Regions from separate parts of the Pseudomonas sp. Marseille-Q0931 genome, predicted to be linked through region 2. Evidence: predicted binding sites of a transcription regulator. Region 2 holds the regulator's gene; each other region holds the start of a gene.
What was found. Region 2 encodes FliA, which starts transcription of late flagellar genes. Its sites were predicted from a motif close to CTAAAGTTTNNNNNNNNNNNGCCGNTAA; they were not measured.
Positions count from the first base shown of each region.

Region 1: the regulator FliA is predicted to act here: its motif matches at 2,394-2,421, upstream of P3C50_RS00205 (flagellar protein MotY).
Region 3: the regulator FliA is predicted to act here: its motif matches at 3,779-3,806, upstream of P3C50_RS06325 (methyl-accepting chemotaxis protein).

Region 1 is NZ_CALNWT010000001.1:35,676-41,396, forward strand. Features, by position in the region: gene rnt (ribonuclease T) at 586-1,260, opposite strand; gene pyrC (dihydroorotase) at 1,257-2,303, opposite strand; gene P3C50_RS00205 (flagellar protein MotY) at 2,500-3,399, shown strand; gene P3C50_RS00210 (argininosuccinate synthase) at 3,506-4,723, shown strand; gene gloA (lactoylglutathione lyase) at 4,794-5,186, shown strand; gene P3C50_RS00220 (PA3496 family putative envelope integrity protein) at 5,243-5,422, opposite strand; gene nth (endonuclease III) at 5,534-5,721, opposite strand, start outside.
Region 2 is NZ_CALNWT010000001.1:429,434-435,154, forward strand. Features, by position in the region: gene flhA (flagellar biosynthesis protein FlhA) at 1-937, shown strand, start outside; gene flhF (flagellar biosynthesis protein FlhF) at 949-2,259, shown strand; gene fleN (flagellar synthesis regulator FleN) at 2,373-3,203, shown strand; gene fliA (RNA polymerase sigma factor FliA) at 3,200-3,946, shown strand; gene P3C50_RS02180 (chemotaxis response regulator CheY) at 4,046-4,420, shown strand; gene P3C50_RS02185 (protein phosphatase CheZ) at 4,440-5,228, shown strand; gene P3C50_RS02190 (chemotaxis protein CheA) at 5,241-5,721, shown strand, end outside.
Region 3 is NZ_CALNWT010000001.1:1,312,694-1,318,414, reverse strand. Features, by position in the region: gene P3C50_RS06340 (NADPH-dependent FMN reductase) at 1-2, opposite strand, end outside; gene P3C50_RS06335 (methyl-accepting chemotaxis protein) at 90-2,234, opposite strand; gene P3C50_RS06330 (Na+/H+ antiporter family protein) at 2,417-3,736, shown strand; gene P3C50_RS06325 (methyl-accepting chemotaxis protein) at 3,850-5,532, shown strand; gene P3C50_RS06320 (ABC-F family ATPase) at 5,613-5,721, opposite strand, start outside.

The sequences.
Region 1 (5,721 bases), 390 kb from region 2:
ATCCATGTCGCTCAACCCCCTCCACGGTGATTCCACTCGGCCTCCTGAAGGGGACTTGGGCGTCGTCTGTGAGATCCGCGCTTCAAGAGCAAAAGCCAAACGCTACCGACTTTGATCGTCCCGTCAGAAGGCCGAGTGGAGGTGTCGCGTAGGGGGATGAGCCGCATGGATGCGGCGAAATACCGATGGCGGCCCCGCTTAAAAGGCCAGGGATGGCCCATGTAAGCCGGCCCCCGGAGCGGCGCCGGAGCGAGGGGAGTTGAGCGAAGCGAAACCCGGATGTCGGGGTGCCCTTCTCTTTGGTTACTTTCTCTTGGGCAAGCAAGAGCTACGAAGCGCAGCGAAGTAACAGCCGCAGGCTGGCCCGAAGGGTGAGCGCAGCGAATCAAGTGACTCGCCCGTGAGGGGCGAAACCAAGACGAAAGATCGACACGCCAATGATCTTTGCCCGGATATAAATAGCGCAAAAGAACACACAAACTTGCCAGTCCGGTATCAAGCTGCAAGTTCCCAAAGCTATGCGATGAACCAAAAAAACCGGCAGACGCCGGTTTTTTCATGGGGTTCGATCTGCCGTGCAGAGCCTCACTGATCGAACTCGTCCCAGCCGCCCATTTCCTTCCAGCGGTTGACGATGCCGCAGAACAGTTCGGCGGTCTTTTCGGTGTCGTAGCGGGCCGAATGCGCTTCCTTGCCGTCGAATTCGATGCCGGCGACCTGGCAGGCCTTGGCCAGCACGGTCTGGCCGTAGGCGAGGCCGGCCAGGGTGGCAGTATCGAAGCTGGAAAAGGGGTGGAAGGGGTTGCGCTTGATGCCGCAACGCGCCACTGCAGCGTTGAGAAAGCCCAGGTCGAAACTGCTGTTGTGCCCGACCAGGATCGCGCGCTTGCAGCCAGCCGATTTGATCGACTTGCGCAGACCCTTGAAGATCTCGCCCAGGGCATGCTCCTCGCTTACCGCCATACGCAGCGGATGGTCGAGCTTGATGCCGGTGAACTCCAGCGCCGCCGCTTCGATATTGGCGCCTTCGAAGGGCTCGATGCGGAAGAAGTGGGTGTGATCCGGATAAAGGAAGCCGCTCTCGTCCATGGCGATGGTGGTCGCGGCGATTTCCAGCAGGGCATCGGTGGCGCTGTTGAAGCCGCCGGTCTCGACGTCCACGACCACCGGCAGGTAGCCCCGAAAGCGCGCCGCCATGGGCGTGCGCGGGCCGGACGGCAGACTGGGCTCGAGTTCGTCGTCGTAGTTTTCTTCGCTCACGCCTGACCCTCCAGCAGCTTCCAGCGCAGGGTCTCGCCAGCGCGCAGCGGTACGACGCTGTTGTCTCCCAGCGGCAGGGTGGCCGGCACGGTCCACTCTTCGCGTACCAGGGTGATGCTGTCGCTGTTGCGCGGCATGCCATAGAAGTCCGGGCCATGGAAGCTGGCGAAGGCTTCCAGCTTGTCCAGTGCACCACGCTGTTCGAAGGCCTCGGCGTACAGCTCGATGGCGGCATAGGCGGTGTAGCAGCCGGCGCAGCCGCAGGCGGCTTCCTTGGCGTGCTTGACGTGCGGCGCCGAATCAGTGCCGAGGAAGAACTTGGCGTTGCCACTGGTGGCGGCGTCGAGCAGGGCTTCCTGGTGCACGTTGCGCTTGAGGATCGGCAGGCAATAGAAGTGCGGGCGAATGCCGCCGACCAGCATGTGGTTGCGGTTGTACAGCAGGTGGTGCGCGGTGATGGTGGCGCCGACATTGGCCGAGGCCGCCTCGACGAACTGCACCGCGTCACGCGTGGTGATGTGCTCGAACACCACCTTGAGCGTCGGGAAACGCTCGACCACGCGGGTGAGGTGTTCGTCGATGAAGGTCTTCTCGCGGTCGAACACGTCGATCTCGGCGCGGGTCACTTCGCCATGGACCAGCAGCAGCATGCCGACTTCGGCCATGGCTTCCAGCGCCGGGAAGATCTTGTCGATGCTGGTCACGCCCGAATCGGAGTTGGTGGTGGCGCCGGCCGGGTAGAGCTTGGCGGCATGCACGAAACCGCTGGCCTTGGCTGCACGCACGTCTTCCGGGCTGGTGTTGTCGGTGAGGTAGAGCACCATCAACGGTTCGAAGCGACTGCCGGCCGGGCGCGCTGCGAGAATGCGCTGGCGATAGGCGTCGGCCTCGGCGGCGTTGCGCACCGGCGGTACCAGGTTGGGCATGATGATGGCGCGGCCGAAGGTGCGCGCGGCATCGCCGACGGTGTGTGGCAGCACCGCGCCATCGCGCAGGTGAATGTGCCAGTCATCGGGACGCAGGAGAGTCAGGCGATCGGACATGGAGGCTTCCAGGCGGGTAAAACGTGGCCGCATGTTAACTGAAAAGGGTCAGCTCGCGCTCGCGCCGGCGCGACAATCGCACGCAGGGGGGTCAAGTTTCCGCGCGCCTGACCGATACCCCGTGAGAATACTGTGAACCGCCGTGGAGCCTGTCGTGCGTGCGCTCAATTTCCTCCTGATCAGCCTGTTGGCTGGCATGCCTCTATGTCTGCCGGCGCATGCCATCAGCTTCCAGACCCGGCTGGAGAAGGTGGAGTGGACGGTCGAGGGCGATCAGTTCGAGTGCCGCCTGAGTCAGCCGATCAGTAATTTCGGCAGCGGCGAGTTCGTGCGCCGCGCCGGTGAGCAGGTCACCTTCCGCCTCAAGGCCCGTGAGCGCTGGATGGGTGCTGGTTCGGCGACCTTGCTGGCAGCGGCGGCGCCCTGGCAGCCGGGGCGCGGCGACATCAACCTGGGTGTGGTCAGCGTCGGCAACGGCGAAGTTCCGTTCAACAGCTCGCAGGAGCAGGGCGCGCGCCTGCTCACCGGTTTGCTCGAAGGCCGCAGCCCGGTGGTGCGCCACCGCACCCTCAATGGCAGTGACAACTTCGAGGTGCGCCTGCTGCCGGTGAAATTTCACAAGGCTTACGACGATTACCAGGTCTGTACCGCCAAGTTGCTGCCGGTCAACTTCGATCAGATTCGTCAGGCGCAGATTGGCTTTCCCGGTGGCGGCATCGATCTCGACCCAATGGCCAAGGCCAAGCTCGATATCATCCTCGACTTCGTCAAGGCCGACCCATCCATCAACAGCTTTCAGATCGACGGCCACGCCGACAACAGCGGCAACCGCCTGACCAACCGCGACCTGTCGCGCCGCCGCGCGCTGGCCGTGCAGGAATATCTGGTAGCCGGCGGCGTACCGGTCGAGCAGATCACCATGCGTTTTCATGGCGAGCGTTATCCCCTCGCGCCCAATAACAGCGAAGCCAATCGGGCCAAGAACCGCCGGGCGACCCTGCGCCTGGATCGTGTGCCGCAGCCCGAGGCACCGCAGCAGAGTGCTCCCGCTCCCGCCACCACGCCGGTCGATCCGCCAAGCAGCCGATCGTCCTGAGCCACTTTGACGTCGCTTGGTCAACTCCGACTGTCGCACCCCTGTAAATTGAGCCGCTTGGCCAGTAGAATCACCGGTTTTACCGTACAACCCGTGGAGTGATGGCATGGCGGACGTCAAAAAGGTAGTTCTGGCCTATTCCGGTGGCCTGGACACCTCGGTGATCCTCAAGTGGCTGCAAGATACCTATAACTGTGAAGTGGTGACCTTCACCGCCGATCTCGGCCAGGGCGAAGAGGTCGAGCCGGCCCGTGCCAAGGCCCAGGCAATGGGCGTTAAGGAAATCTACATCGACGACCTGCGCGAGGAGTTCGTCCGCGATTTCGTCTACCCGATGTTCCGCGCCAACACCGTCTACGAAGGCGAATACCTGCTGGGTACCTCCATCGCCCGCCCGCTGATCGCCAAGCGCCTGATCGAAATCGCCAACGAGACCGGTGCCGACGCCATCTCCCACGGTGCGACCGGCAAGGGCAACGACCAGGTGCGTTTCGAACTGGGCGCCTATGCGCTGAAGCCGGGTGTAAAAGTCATCGCCCCGTGGCGTGAGTGGGACCTGCTGTCGCGCGAGAAGCTGATGGACTACGCCGAGAAGCACGCCATCCCGATCGAGCGCCACGGCAAGAAGAAGTCGCCGTACTCCATGGACGCCAACCTGCTGCACATCTCCTATGAAGGTGGCGTGCTGGAAGACACCTGGACCGAGCACGAAGAAGACATGTGGAAATGGACTGTCTCCCCTGAGGCAGCACCGGACGCACCGACTTATATCGAGCTGACCTACCGCGCCGGCGACATCGTCGCCATCGACGGCAAGGACATGAGCCCGGCGCAGGTGCTGGCCGAACTGAACCGCATTGGCGGCGAGAACGGCATCGGTCGTCTGGACATCGTCGAGAACCGTTTCGTTGGCATGAAGTCCCGCGGCTGCTACGAAACCCCCGGCGGCACCATCATGCTCAAGGCCCACCGCGCCATCGAGTCGATCACCCTCGACCGTGAAGTGGCTCACCTCAAAGACGAGCTGATGCCGAAATACGCCAGCCTGATCTACAACGGTTTCTGGTGGAGCCCGGAGCGTCTGATGCTGCAACAGATGATCGACGCCTCCCAAGCCAACGTGAACGGCGTGGTCCGCCTGAAGCTGTACAAGGGCAACGTCATCGTCACTGGTCGCAAGTCCGACGATTCGCTGTTCGACGCCAATATCGCGACCTTCGAGGAAGATGGCGGCGCCTACAACCAGCAGGACGCGGCGGGCTTCATCAAGCTCAACGCCCTGCGTATGCGTATCGCTGCAGGCAAGGGCCGCAAGCTGGTCTAAGCTAAAACTCTTGCGTCACAAGGACCCCGGCCAAGTGCCGGGGTTCTGCTTGCTAGAAGGGGGAAATCTGATGAGACTGCTGCATACCATGCTGCGCGTCGGCGACCTGGACAAATCCATCGCCTTCTACACCGAAGTGCTGGGCATGACCCTGCTGCGGCGCAAGGACTATCCGGACGGTAAGTTCACCCTGGCGTTCGTCGGTTACGGCGACGAGGCGCACAACAGCGTGATCGAGCTGACCCACAACTGGGGCGTTGAGCACTATGAGCTGGGTACCGGCTACGGTCATATCGCCCTGGAAGTCGAGGACGTCTACAAGGCCTGCGAGGATATTCGCGGCCGCGGCGGCAAGATCACCCGAGAGCCGGGGCCGATGAAGCACGGCACCAGCATCCTGGCCTTCGTCGAGGACCCGGACGGTTACAAGATCGAGCTGCTCTCACCGTCTCGACGCGACTGATCGCGATATACGAAAAGCCCCGCAATTAGCGGGGCTTCTTCTGTGCAGCTCGATAATCAGATATCGAAGTCGTATTCGGCCAGCTGTTTGTGCAGGCGACGCTCTTCGAGGAAGTTATCGATGATGCGGCGCTTGGTCAGGTTGGCCTTGGCGACTTCAACCGCAGGCTCGGCGTCGTCCGATTCCTCCGCGACAAAGTCTTCGTCCAGCTCGAGATCTTCTTTGTCTGTGCTCATTCATTCCACTCCAGGCCAATTACCGGGGCCATTTGCGCACCTTATAGCGGCAAAAAATGAGCGGGTAAAAAAGATTTTTTCAATCAGAAGATCGCCGGATTCTATGGTCGATCAATCGTCGGAGGTTTTCGCCTTGTACTCGCACAGGTCTTCGATGCGGCAGGCGCCACAGCGCGGTTTACGCGCGGTGCAGACGTAGCGTCCGTGCAGGATCAGCCAGTGGTGAGCGTCTAGCAGATAATCCTTGGGTACGAACTTGAGCAGCTTCTTTTCCACCTCGACCACGTTCTTGCCCGGCG
Region 2 (5,721 bases):
GGGTGTGCGCAAGAAGCTGTCGCAGGAGATGGGCTTTCTCATGCCCTCAGTGCATATCCGCGACAACCTTGATTTGGCGCCCAACGCCTATCGTCTGACGCTGATGGGGGTCAGTGTCGCCGAGGCGGAGGTCTATCCGGACCGCGAGCTGGCGATCAACCCCGGCCAGGTGTTCGGCCCGCTCAATGGCATCGCCGCCAAGGATCCGGCGTTCGGTCTGGAGGCCGTGTGGATCGACCCCACTCAGCGCGATCAGGCGCAGTCGCTGGGCTACACCGTGGTCGATGCCAGTACCGTGGTGGCCACTCATCTCAACCAGATTCTGCACAAGCATGCCCACGAGCTGCTGGGACACGAGGAAGTGCAACAGCTGATGCAGCTGCTGGCCAAGAGTTCGCCGAAGCTAGCCGAAGAATTGGTGCCGGGGCTGGTATCGCTGTCGACCCTGCTCAAGGTGCTGCAGGCGCTGCTCCAGGAGCAGGTGCCGGTGCGTGACATCCGTACCATCGCCGAGGCCATCGCCAACGTCGCGCCGAAGAGTCAAGATCCCGCCGCGATGGTCGCCGCGGTACGCGTCTCGCTGGCCCGCGCCATCGTGCAAGGCATCGTGGGACTAGAGCCGGAGCTGCCTGTGATAACCCTCGAACCAAGGTTGGAACAGATCTTGCTCAACAGTCTGCAGAAGGCCGGTCAGGGCGGTGAGGATGGCATCCTCCTCGAACCGGGCATGGCCGAGAAGCTGCAGCGTTCCCTGGTGGAAGCGGCGCAGCGCCAGGAAATGCTCGGCAAGCCGGTGATTCTGCTGGTGGCCGGACCGGTCCGGGCGATGTTGTCGCGCTTCGCGCGGCTGGCGGTACCCAGCATGCACGTGCTGGCATACCAGGAAATTCCGGACAACAAGCAGGTCACCATAGTCGCTACGGTTGGCCAGAACTGAGGTAAAGGGTCATGCAGGTCAAACGCTTCTTCGCCGCCGATATGCGGACCGCCATGAAACTGGTGCGTGATGAATTGGGCGCCGACGCCTCGATCATCGGCAATCGCCGTGTCGCCGGTGGTGTCGAGCTGACGGCAGCGCTGGACTATCAGGCGCCGACGCCGGTGCGCCCGAACCCGGCGCTGGAAGCCGAGCTGCGCAAGACCCAGGCGCGCATCGCCAGTGCCCAGGCCGAGCTGACCACGCGTGCCGAGCAGGATGCCGGCAAGGACCGTCAACTGTTCGCCAATGAGTCGCTGCTGGCGCCCGAACTGCCGGCGACCCTGGTCAAGCCGCAGCGCCCGGTCGAAGCCGCTGTACCTGCTACGCCTGCGGTCGACCCGCGCGCACTGGAAGCCATGCGCTTCGAGCTGCACGGCTTGCGTGAGCTGATCGAAGTACAGCTGGGTTCCATCGCCTGGGGGCAGTTGCAGAATCGCCGCCCGCAGCAGGCCAATCTGTGGCGCCGCCTGCAGCGCATGGGGCTGTCTGCCGAGCTGTCGCAGGCGCTGCTGAGCAAGGTGGCCGGCGTTGCCGAGCCGCGTCAGGCCTGGCGTATGCTGCTGGCGCATCTGGCTCACGCGATCAGTACGCCCAAGGTCGAGCCGCTGGAAGAGGGCGGAGTGATCGCTCTGGTCGGTCCGGCCGGCATGGGCAAGACCACCACCCTGGCCAAGCTGGCCGCACGTTACGTGCTTAAGTACGGCTCGCAACAGGTCGCTCTGGTGAGCATGGACAGCTTCCGTATTGGCGCGCAGGAGCAGCTCAAGACCCTGGGGCGCATTCTCGGTGTGTCGGTGACTCAGGTCGATCCTGGTCAGTCTCTGCTGCAGGCGCTGGCGCCGCTGGCCAAGAAACGCGTGGTGCTGGTCGATACCGCTGGCCTGCCAGGCAACGATCCGGCGCTGCGTATGCAGCTGGAGAGCCTGGCCTCGGCACGCATCAAGGCGAAGAATTATCTGGTATTGGCCGCAACAAGTCAGAGCCAAGTGCTCAAGGCGGCCTACCATAGTTACAAGCGTTGTGGCCTTTCAGGCTGCATACTGACGAAGCTGGATGAAGCCGCGAGTCTGGGTGAGGTTTTAGGTCTGGCTATAGGCCAGCAACTGCCGGTAGCCTATGTGACGGACGGGCCGCGGATTCCGGATGACCTGCAAGTGCCGCGTAGCCATCAGTTGGTCAGCCGCGCAGTGGGGCTGCAGGCCGCCGAGGAGCCGAGTGAAGACGCCATGGCGCAGATGTTCGCCGGCCTCTATCACAATCCGGCCAAGCGAGCCGGCTGAAGCGGCGAGAATGTTGCACCCTCCCGCCACGTGGCGCGGGAGTGAACGGCCTCAACGGGTGTTTTCAACGGCCTGTAGGGCCAAGTCGAAGTTAGACAAGGTGTAGAAAGAACATGGCTATGCATCCCGTACAGGTGATTGCGGTTACTGGCGGCAAGGGTGGCGTCGGCAAGACCAATGTGTCGGTCAATCTGTCCATGGCCCTGGCCGATCTCGGCCGTCGGGTGATGCTGATGGACGCTGACCTGGGCCTGGCCAACGTCGACGTTCTGTTGGGACTCACGCCCAAGCGCACCCTGGCTGATGTCATCTCGGGTGAATGCGATCTGCGTGACGTCCTGCTGCAGGGGCCGGGCGGCATCCGCATCGTGCCGGCAGCGTCCGGCACACAGAGCATGGTCAGTCTCACGCCGATGCAGCATGCAGGCTTGATCCAGGCATTCAGTGACATCAGCGAAAATCTTGACGTGCTGGTGATCGACACCGCTGCCGGCATCGGCGATGCGGTCGTCAGCTTCGTGCGTGCTGCGCAGGAGATCCTCGTGGTGGTGTGCGATGAGCCCACCTCGATTACCGATGCCTACGCGCTGATCAAGCTGCTCAATCGCGATCACGGCATCAGTCGCTTCCGTGTATTGGCCAATATGGCCCATAGCCCGCAGGAAGGACGCAATCTCTTTGCTAAGCTGACCAAGGTGACGGATCGTTTCCTCGATGTCGCCCTGCAGTATGTCGGTGCCGTGCCCTACGATGAATGTGTGCGTAAGGCCGTGCAGAAGCAGCGCGCCGTTTATGAAGCCTTCCCTCGATCCAAGTGCGCCCTGGCGTTCAAGGCGATAGCTCAGAAGGTAGATACCTGGCCGTTACCGGCCAATCCTCGTGGTCATCTGGAGTTTTTCGTCGAGCGTCTGGTGCAACAACCGACCGCAGACTCGGCCGTATGACAGCAGCCTCTGGACTTCGTATGTACAACAAGGCTCAGGCGCAGGACTCCCAGCACCAGCTGATCGAGCGCTATGCGCCGCTGGTCAAGCGCATCGCCTACCACCTGCTGGCCCGCTTGCCGGCCAGCGTGCAGGTCGATGATCTTATCCAGGCCGGCATGATCGGCCTGCTCGAAGCCTCGCGCAAATACGACTCCAGCAAGGGCGCCAGTTTCGAGACCTTCGCGGGTATCCGTATCCGTGGCTCCATGCTCGACGAGGTGCGCAAGGGCGATTGGGCGCCGCGTTCGGTGCACCGCAACAGCCGTATGGTCAGCGATGCTATTCGTGTCGTTGAAGCAAGAACTGGGCGCGACGCTAAAGATCACGAGGTCGCGGCCGAACTCCAATTGAGTCTGGAGGATTACTACGGCATTCTTGGCGACACTTTGGGCAGCCGCCTGTTCAGCTTCGACGACCTGTTGCAGGACGGCGAGCATGGCGGGCTGCACGAAGACGCCGGACACACTCACCTCGAACCTTCGCGGGACCTCGAAGACGAACGCTTCCAGGCGGCCTTGGCCGATGCCATCGCCGGTTTGCCGGAGCGCGAACGTCTGGTGCTGGCGCTGTATTACGATGAAGAACTGAACTTGAAGGAAATCGGTGAAGTGCTGGGGGTTAGCGAGTCACGCGTGAGCCAGTTGCACAGCCAGTGCGCGGCGCGTCTGCGCTCGCGGCTGAGTGAATGGCGTGCTGGCTGAAGGCGGCGTACTCGCAGGCGCAAACGGTTTCACGATTAAAGGACGTAGTTGCAAGCGCAATACGTTTGGGACTGTACGGAGGTCGACTTGGACAAGAACATGAAAATCCTCATCGTTGACGATTTCTCGACGATGCGACGGATCATCAAGAACCTCTTGCGGGATTTGGGTTTCACCAACACCGCGGAAGCCGATGACGGCACCTCGGCACTGCCGATGCTGCAAAGCGGCAGTTTCGACTTTCTGGTGACCGACTGGAACATGCCCGGCATGACCGGCATCGACCTGCTGCGTGCCGTACGCGCCGACGAGCGCCTCAAGCACCTGCCGGTGCTGATGGTGACCGCTGAAGCCAAGCGCGATCAGATCATCGAGGCGGCCCAGGCCGGCGTGAACGGCTATGTAGTCAAACCCTTCACCGCTCAGGTGCTGAAGGAAAAGATCGAGAAGATCTTCGAGCGGGTCAACGGCTGATGCCGGCCGCGAGGGTGCTATGGAACACGATGACTCCACGCTGGGTGACCTTGAATCGTCCCTGAAAACCAATGCCCGTGAGCTGGTCGATAGCCTCGAAAAAGGTAACTTCGGCAACGCGGTGCAACTGATCAACGAGCTCAACAAGGTTCGTGATCGCGGGCTGTATCACGAGGTCGGCAAACTGACCCGTGAACTGCACAACGCCATTGTCAATTTTCAACTCGATCCGCGTATGCCGCATGCCCAGGAGCTGTCGCAGATTGCCGACGCTACCGAGCGGCTGAACTACGTCGTGACCATGACCGAGAAGGCTGCCAACCGGACCATGGATCTGGTCGAACAGAGCGCGCCGCTGGTCAATGATCTGAGCGATGAAGCGCAGAGCCTGAACGTCGAATGGGGCCGCTTTATGCGCCGTGAAATCGGTGCCGACGGTTTTCGCGAGCTGGCCAAGCGTGTCGAGCTGTTCCTCGCCCGCAGTGAGCGAGATGGCGCCAAGCTCTCAGGCCATCTCAACGACATTCTGCTGGCGCAGGACTACCAGGACCTTACCGGTCAGGTGATCAAGCGTGTCACCCAACTGGTGACCGAAGTGGAAAGCAACCTGCTCAAGCTGATGCTCATGGCCAGCCAGGTCGACCGTTTCGCCGGTATTCAGCACGACCACGAAGTGCTGCGCGCCGAACAGGAAAAATTAAAAGAACCATCGCGGGGTGAAGGTCCGCAGATTCATGCCGATAAGCGTGATGACGTTGCCTCCAGCCAGGACGATGTCGACGACCTGCTGTCCAGTCTAGGGTTCTAAGGAGCACACAATATGAGCTTCGGCGCCGATGAAGAGATCCTCCAGGATTTCCTGGTAGAGGCCGGCGAGATTCTCGAACAGTTGTCCGAACAGTTAGTCGAGCTGGAAAGCCGACCGGACGACATGAACCTGCTCAATGCCATCTTTCGCGGTTTCCATACCGTCAAGGGCGGAGCGGGCTTCCTCCAGCTCAACGAGCTGGTGGAGTGCTGCCATATCGCCGAAAACGTCTTCGACATCCTGCGCAAGGGTGAGCGTCGCGTCGATTCGGAGCTGATGGATGTAGTGCTCGAGGCTCTTGATGCAGTCAATGGCATGTTCGGCGAAGTGCGTGAGCGGCGTGAGCCGACGCCCGCGTCGCCGGAGCTGCTGGCGGCCCTGTCGCGCCTGGCCGAACCGGGTGGCGGCGAAGCGGCCCCTGAACCGGTGCAGCAGGCGCAGCCGCAACCCGAGCCCGAACCGGAGCCCCAGGCGGTTGCTGCGTCCGTTGCCT
Region 3 (5,721 bases), 880 kb from region 2:
ATGCTGCTTCCCCAAAAAAAGAACGCAGGCTAGGCGATTGCCTGCCTGCGCTGCAAGGGAAGCGCCGCCAGATCAGGGATGATTTGGCGTCAAACGCGGAACTGGTCCATCAGGCCCTGCTGATGATTTGCCAGCCGGTTAAGGTTCTGACTCACCTGTGCCGATTCATCTGCTTGCGCCGTGATGGCCTCGGTGACGTCGCGGATCGATGCAACGTTGCGGTTGATCTCCTCGGCCACCGAGCTCTGCTCCTCCGCGGCGCTGGCGATCTGCAGGTTCATGTCGGTAATGGTGCTGACCGCCTGGCTGATGCGCTGCAGCGCGGCTACGGCCTGCTGCACCTGCTCGACGCTGCCCTGGGCCTGACGATGACTGCTGTGCATGGTGCTGACCACTTCGCGGGTGCCGCTCTGCAGGCCTTCGATCACTTGGCGAATTTCCCCGACCGAATCCTGGGTGCGTTTGGCCAGGTTGCGCACTTCGTCGGCGACCACGGCAAAACCGCGCCCGGCTTCACCGGCGCGTGCGGCTTCGATGGCGGCGTTGAGGGCGAGAAGGTTGGTCTGCTCGGCAATCGAGCGAATCACCTCGAGCACCGAACCGATCTGCTCACTGCTGCTGGCCAGGCCTTCGACTTCCTGCATGGCCACGTTCATTTCATTGGCCAGCAGGTCGATGGTGCTGGTGGTGCGGTCGATCACCTGCAGGCCTTCGCGGCTGGCCTGGTCGGCGTTGCGCGCCGCTTCTGCGGCCTGTGCGGCGTTGTGCGCGACATCCTGCGCAGTGGCGCTCATCTCCTGGAAGGCGGTCGCCACCTGGTCGACTTCGCGGTACTGCTGCTGCATGCCGGCGCTGGTCTGGCTGGCGATGGCCGCTGACTTGTCGGCGGTACCGCGGGCATCGAGCACGCTGCGCTTCACGTCGGCGATGATCGGCTGCAGTTTGTCGAGGAAGCGGTTGAACCAGCCGGCCAGTTCGCCCAGTTCATCCTGCCTGGCGTACTGCAGGCGGCGGGTCAGGTCGCCTTCGCCGCTGGCGATATCCTTGAGCATGGCGGCTACGCCGAGAATCGGCCGTGTCACGCCGCGCGCCGTCAGCCACATCAGTACAAGCCCGGCCAGCCCGGCGCCAAGGCCTATCAGCAGCGCTGCGAGGCTGTCGCTGGCGCGGTTCGCATCCAGTTGAGCGCCCAGTTTGGTCGCGCGCTCGAGCAGGACGCTCTGAGGAACTTCAAGCAGAACTGTCCAGGGTCTGGACTCGGGAATCGGCTTGAAAGGGCTCAGTTCGCGGAGCATATCGCCATGCTTCAATTCGGCAGCGCTGCCGCTTTGAATCAGGCCGCGCAGTTCGTTGGCCTGATCCGGGAACGCGCGATCAACGGGCTGACTGAGCAGGCCCGCGTCACGGCTGTGCCCGGCAAGCAGCGCGCCGGGGCTGAAGATGCTGACGTGGCCTAGCCCGCTATACAGGTCACTGTTGGCCTCCTGGCTGATTTGCTGCAGGCTGGCCAGGCTGATATCCACGCCCATCACGCCGATGATTTTGCCTTCGAGCTCCAGCGGGAAAGCGATGCTGGTCATCAACGTCCTTTGTCCGTCGACGTCGTCGTAATACGGTTCCAGTACGCAGGGCTGGCGCGTTTCGCGCGGGCAGGTATACCAGGCGTTGTAGGCAATGCCGTTGTCACCGGGCGTGGTGTCGCCGAGCAACTCTTCGTTCATCGCCTCGGCTTCCAGCTGGCCGACGGTGGGCTGCGCCCAGTACAGGGCGAAGCGTCCGCGTTCATTGCTGCCGAGATCGGCTTGGTCGGCGAACAGCTCATCCTTACCATCCAGGGCGTTGGGCTCGAATACCAGATACAGGCCGAGCAGGTCCGGATTGGCTTCCAGGCTGCTGCGTACCTGGCGAGTCAGGTCCTCGCGCAGGTCGAACGCGTCAAGGAAGCGTTTCTCAGCCTGTTCGCGCAGGAACAGAATCTGCCGGGAAAATCCCTTGCCGTACTGATAGGCGTCCATGAAGTAGCGCTGAATGCGGATGGCCTGTAATTCGCTGCGCGCCTTCAGGCGCAGCTTGGCGCTTTCCTCGAGCATGCTGGAGCTGGCCTCGCGCACCAGGCCGGCGCTGCGGCTGGACTGATACTGCGAGGCACCCACCAGCAAGGTGACGATGGCGAGTAGGCATAGGCCGGCGAGCAGGGTGATCTTCCATTGGATCGAAAGACGACTGAACAGCATGGTGCGTTCCTTTCTACATGGACCAGTACGGTTATCGGTATGCGTCGGGCATTCTTGATCGATTGGTGTGCGCTCGGGATTGTGCACGCTTCGCTTTGAATTCTGAACGATCGTCGATTTTGACAGGATAGTCCGCATGCGGCACAGTACGCGGCTTTTTGCGTTGTGCAGGTGGAGTGTTTATGAACGCTGTAATCGCCGCGGTCGGCATCATGCTGGCCCTCAGTCTCTGTCGCGTACACGTGGTCGTGGCACTGATCATCGGCGCACTGGCCGGCGGCCTGCTCGGCGGGCTGGGTATCGAAGGCACGCTGAAGGCGTTCAACCAGGGGCTGGGTGGCGGGGCTACGGTTGCGCTGTCCTACGCACTGCTCGGTGCTTTCGCTGTTGCCATCGCCAAATCCGGCCTGGCGCATGCGCTAGCGGATCGCGCGCTGGCGCTGGTCGACAAGCAGCAGGACGGTAGGGGCGGGGCGTTGAAATGGCTGCTGATCGCGTTGCTGCTGGCGGTCGCGATCTCCTCGCAGAACCTGCTGCCGATCCACATCGCCTTCATTCCGTTGCTGGTACCGCCGTTGCTCTACGTGTTGAGCAAGTTGCAGCTCGACCGTCGTCTGATCGCCTGTGTGCTGACCTTCGGCCTGATCACGCCGTACATGTTTCTGCCGGTTGGCTTTGGCGGCATCTTCCTCAACGAGATCCTATTGGCCAACGTGGCCAAGTCCGGTGTCGATGTCACCGGTATCAGCATCACTCAGGCTATGGCCATTCCGGCGCTGGGCATGCTCTTCGGCCTGCTCGTGGCGGTGCTGTTCAGTTATCGCGGCAAGCGCGTGTATGACCTGGAAAAGGTCGCACAGAGCGAGCGCGTGGATGCCCAGTACAATCCGCTGAGCCTGCTGGTTGCGGGGCTGGCCATCGCCGCGGCTTTCGTCGTGCAGCTGTGGCTGGACTCGATGATCATCGGCGCGCTGGTCGGCTTCGTGATCTTCTCGGTATCCGGCGTGGTGCGCTGGAAAGAGGCGGACGGCCTGTTCACCGAAGGCATGAAGATGATGGCCATGATCGGCTTCATCATGATCGCCGCGGCCGGCTTCGCCGAGGTGATGAAGACCACCGGCGAGGTGCAGACACTGGTCGACAGCTCGGCAGCCTTGATCGGCCACAACAAGGCGGTCGGCGCACTGCTGATGCTGCTGGTCGGGTTGCTGGTGACCATGGGCATCGGCTCTTCCTTTTCCACCATCCCGATCATTGCGGCGATCTTCGTGCCGCTTGGTGTGCAGCTGGGTTTCAGCCCGCTGGCCATCGTCTCCATCGTCGGGACTGCCGGCGCGCTGGGCGATGCCGGCTCACCGGCATCGGACTCCACCCTCGGGCCAACCTCGGGGCTCAACGCCGATGGCCAGCACAACCACATCTGGGACAGCGTGGTGCCGACCTTCCTGCACTACAACCTGCCGCTGCTGGCGTTCGGCTGGGCGGCCGCTATGCTCCTGTAAAGGCGTGAATGCGCCGGATTAAGTTCTCGGCGCCTTGGGTCGCTTAATTCTTCCACGGGGCTGCCGATATACCGGTAGCCCCGTTTTTTGTTCCGCATAAAAGGACAACAAGAATGCGCCTCACATTGAAAACCAAGGTGATACTGCTTGCGCTGGTTCCCGTCATCCTCTTTGCGCTGGTGCTCAGTGGCACGGCGGCCAAGGTATTGCAGAGCCTGGCGGCCGACGAGGTGGCAGAGACGCGCGAGCGTCTGCTGCAGGAAAAGCGCAGCGAGCTCGAGCACTACATGCAGATCGCCCTTGGCTCGGTGAAGGGGCTTTACGATGGGGCAGCACAAGGCGACATGGCCAGTCGCGAACAGGCCATCGCCATCCTCTCCAAGATCAAATATGGCGCCGATGGCTATTTCTTCGGCCACGACTCCAACGTGGTGCGCCTGTTCCGCGGCGATAGCCCCGTGGACGTCGGCAAGAGCCTGGCCGACCGCCGCGACCCGAACGGGGTGTATATCAACCGTGAACTGGTCAACGTGGCGAAGAACAACAGCTACTTCGTCAACTATTCCTCGCCGCTGCCGGGCAACGAGTCGGTGATGGTGCCCAAGCTCGCCTACAGCTACTACCTGCCAAAATGGGACATGGCCGTCGGTACGGCGCTCAACCTCGACGGCGTCGAAGCGGGGATCAGGGAGGTCGAAGACGATATCGATGAGCGCATCGGCACCATCATCACCAGCATCGTGGTGGTGGCGGCGATTCTGCTGGTGGTGTTCGGTGTGATTGGCGTATGGCTGGGCAATGCGTTCCTGCGGCCGCTGCAGCAGATCAAGGCCAATCTCGACGATATCGCCGCTGGCGAGGGTGACCTGACCCGGCGCTTGCCGGTTACCAATCAGGACGAACTGGGCGAGTTGGCCGGCTCCTTCAACCGCTTTGTCGAGAAGATCCATGACTTGGTGCGGCAGATCGTGGAGATGACCGGGCAACTTACCGGCCTGGTGAGTCAGGTGGCGGAGCAGGCGCAGCGTTCGGAGCAGGCGATGGGGCAGCAGCGCCACGAAACCGATCAGGTGGCTACGGCGATCAACGAGATGTCGGCTGCCGCTCACGAAGTGGCCAAGAGCGCGCAGAACGCCGCCGAGGCTGCGCAGCAGACTGACCGCGAAGGTCAGGCGGCCAAAAGCGTGGTCGACGGCAGCATCCAGCGCATTCACTCACTGGTCGAGGACATCCGAAGCAGTGGCGTGTCGCTCGACAGCCTGCAGCAGGATGTGCAGTCGATCGTCAGCGTGCTTGACGTGATCCGTTCCATCGCCGAGCAGACCAACCTGCTGGCGCTCAACGCCGCCATCGAAGCGGCGCGTGCCGGCGAGGCCGGGCGTGGTTTCGCCGTGGTCGCCGATGAGGTGCGGGCGCTGGCTAGCCGTACCCAGCAGAGCACCCAGGAAATTCAGGGCATGATCGACCGCCTGCAGCAGGGCACGCTTGAGTCGGTGACTTCAATGCGCCGTTCCAGCGATGCCGGCGAGCTGACCAGCGAACAGGCCAACAAGGCCGGCGAGTCGCTCGACGCCATCGCCCAGTTGATCGCCACCATCAACGCCATGAACGCGCAGATTGCCAGTGCCGCCGAGGAGCAGACGGCGGTGGCCGAGGAGATCAATCGCAGCGTGCATCAGATCGCGGTGGCCGTGGACAGCGTCGCCGATGAAACCGAGCGTGGTGCGCAGACGGCACGCAGTCTGGCTGGCCTGGGCGACCGCCTCGGGGCACTGGTGCGTCAGTTCCGCATCTGAGTCGGAGCGCGCCTGTTGCCAGGCTGTTTGCAGAAACAACAAAGCCCGCAAAAGCGGGCTTTGTCATTCTGCAGCAGACCTCAGACGATGATGCCCTGGCTGCGCAGATAATCATCGTAGGTGCCACTGAAATCGGTCACGCCGTTGTCCGACAGCTCGATGATGCGCGTGGCCAGGGAGCTGACGAAC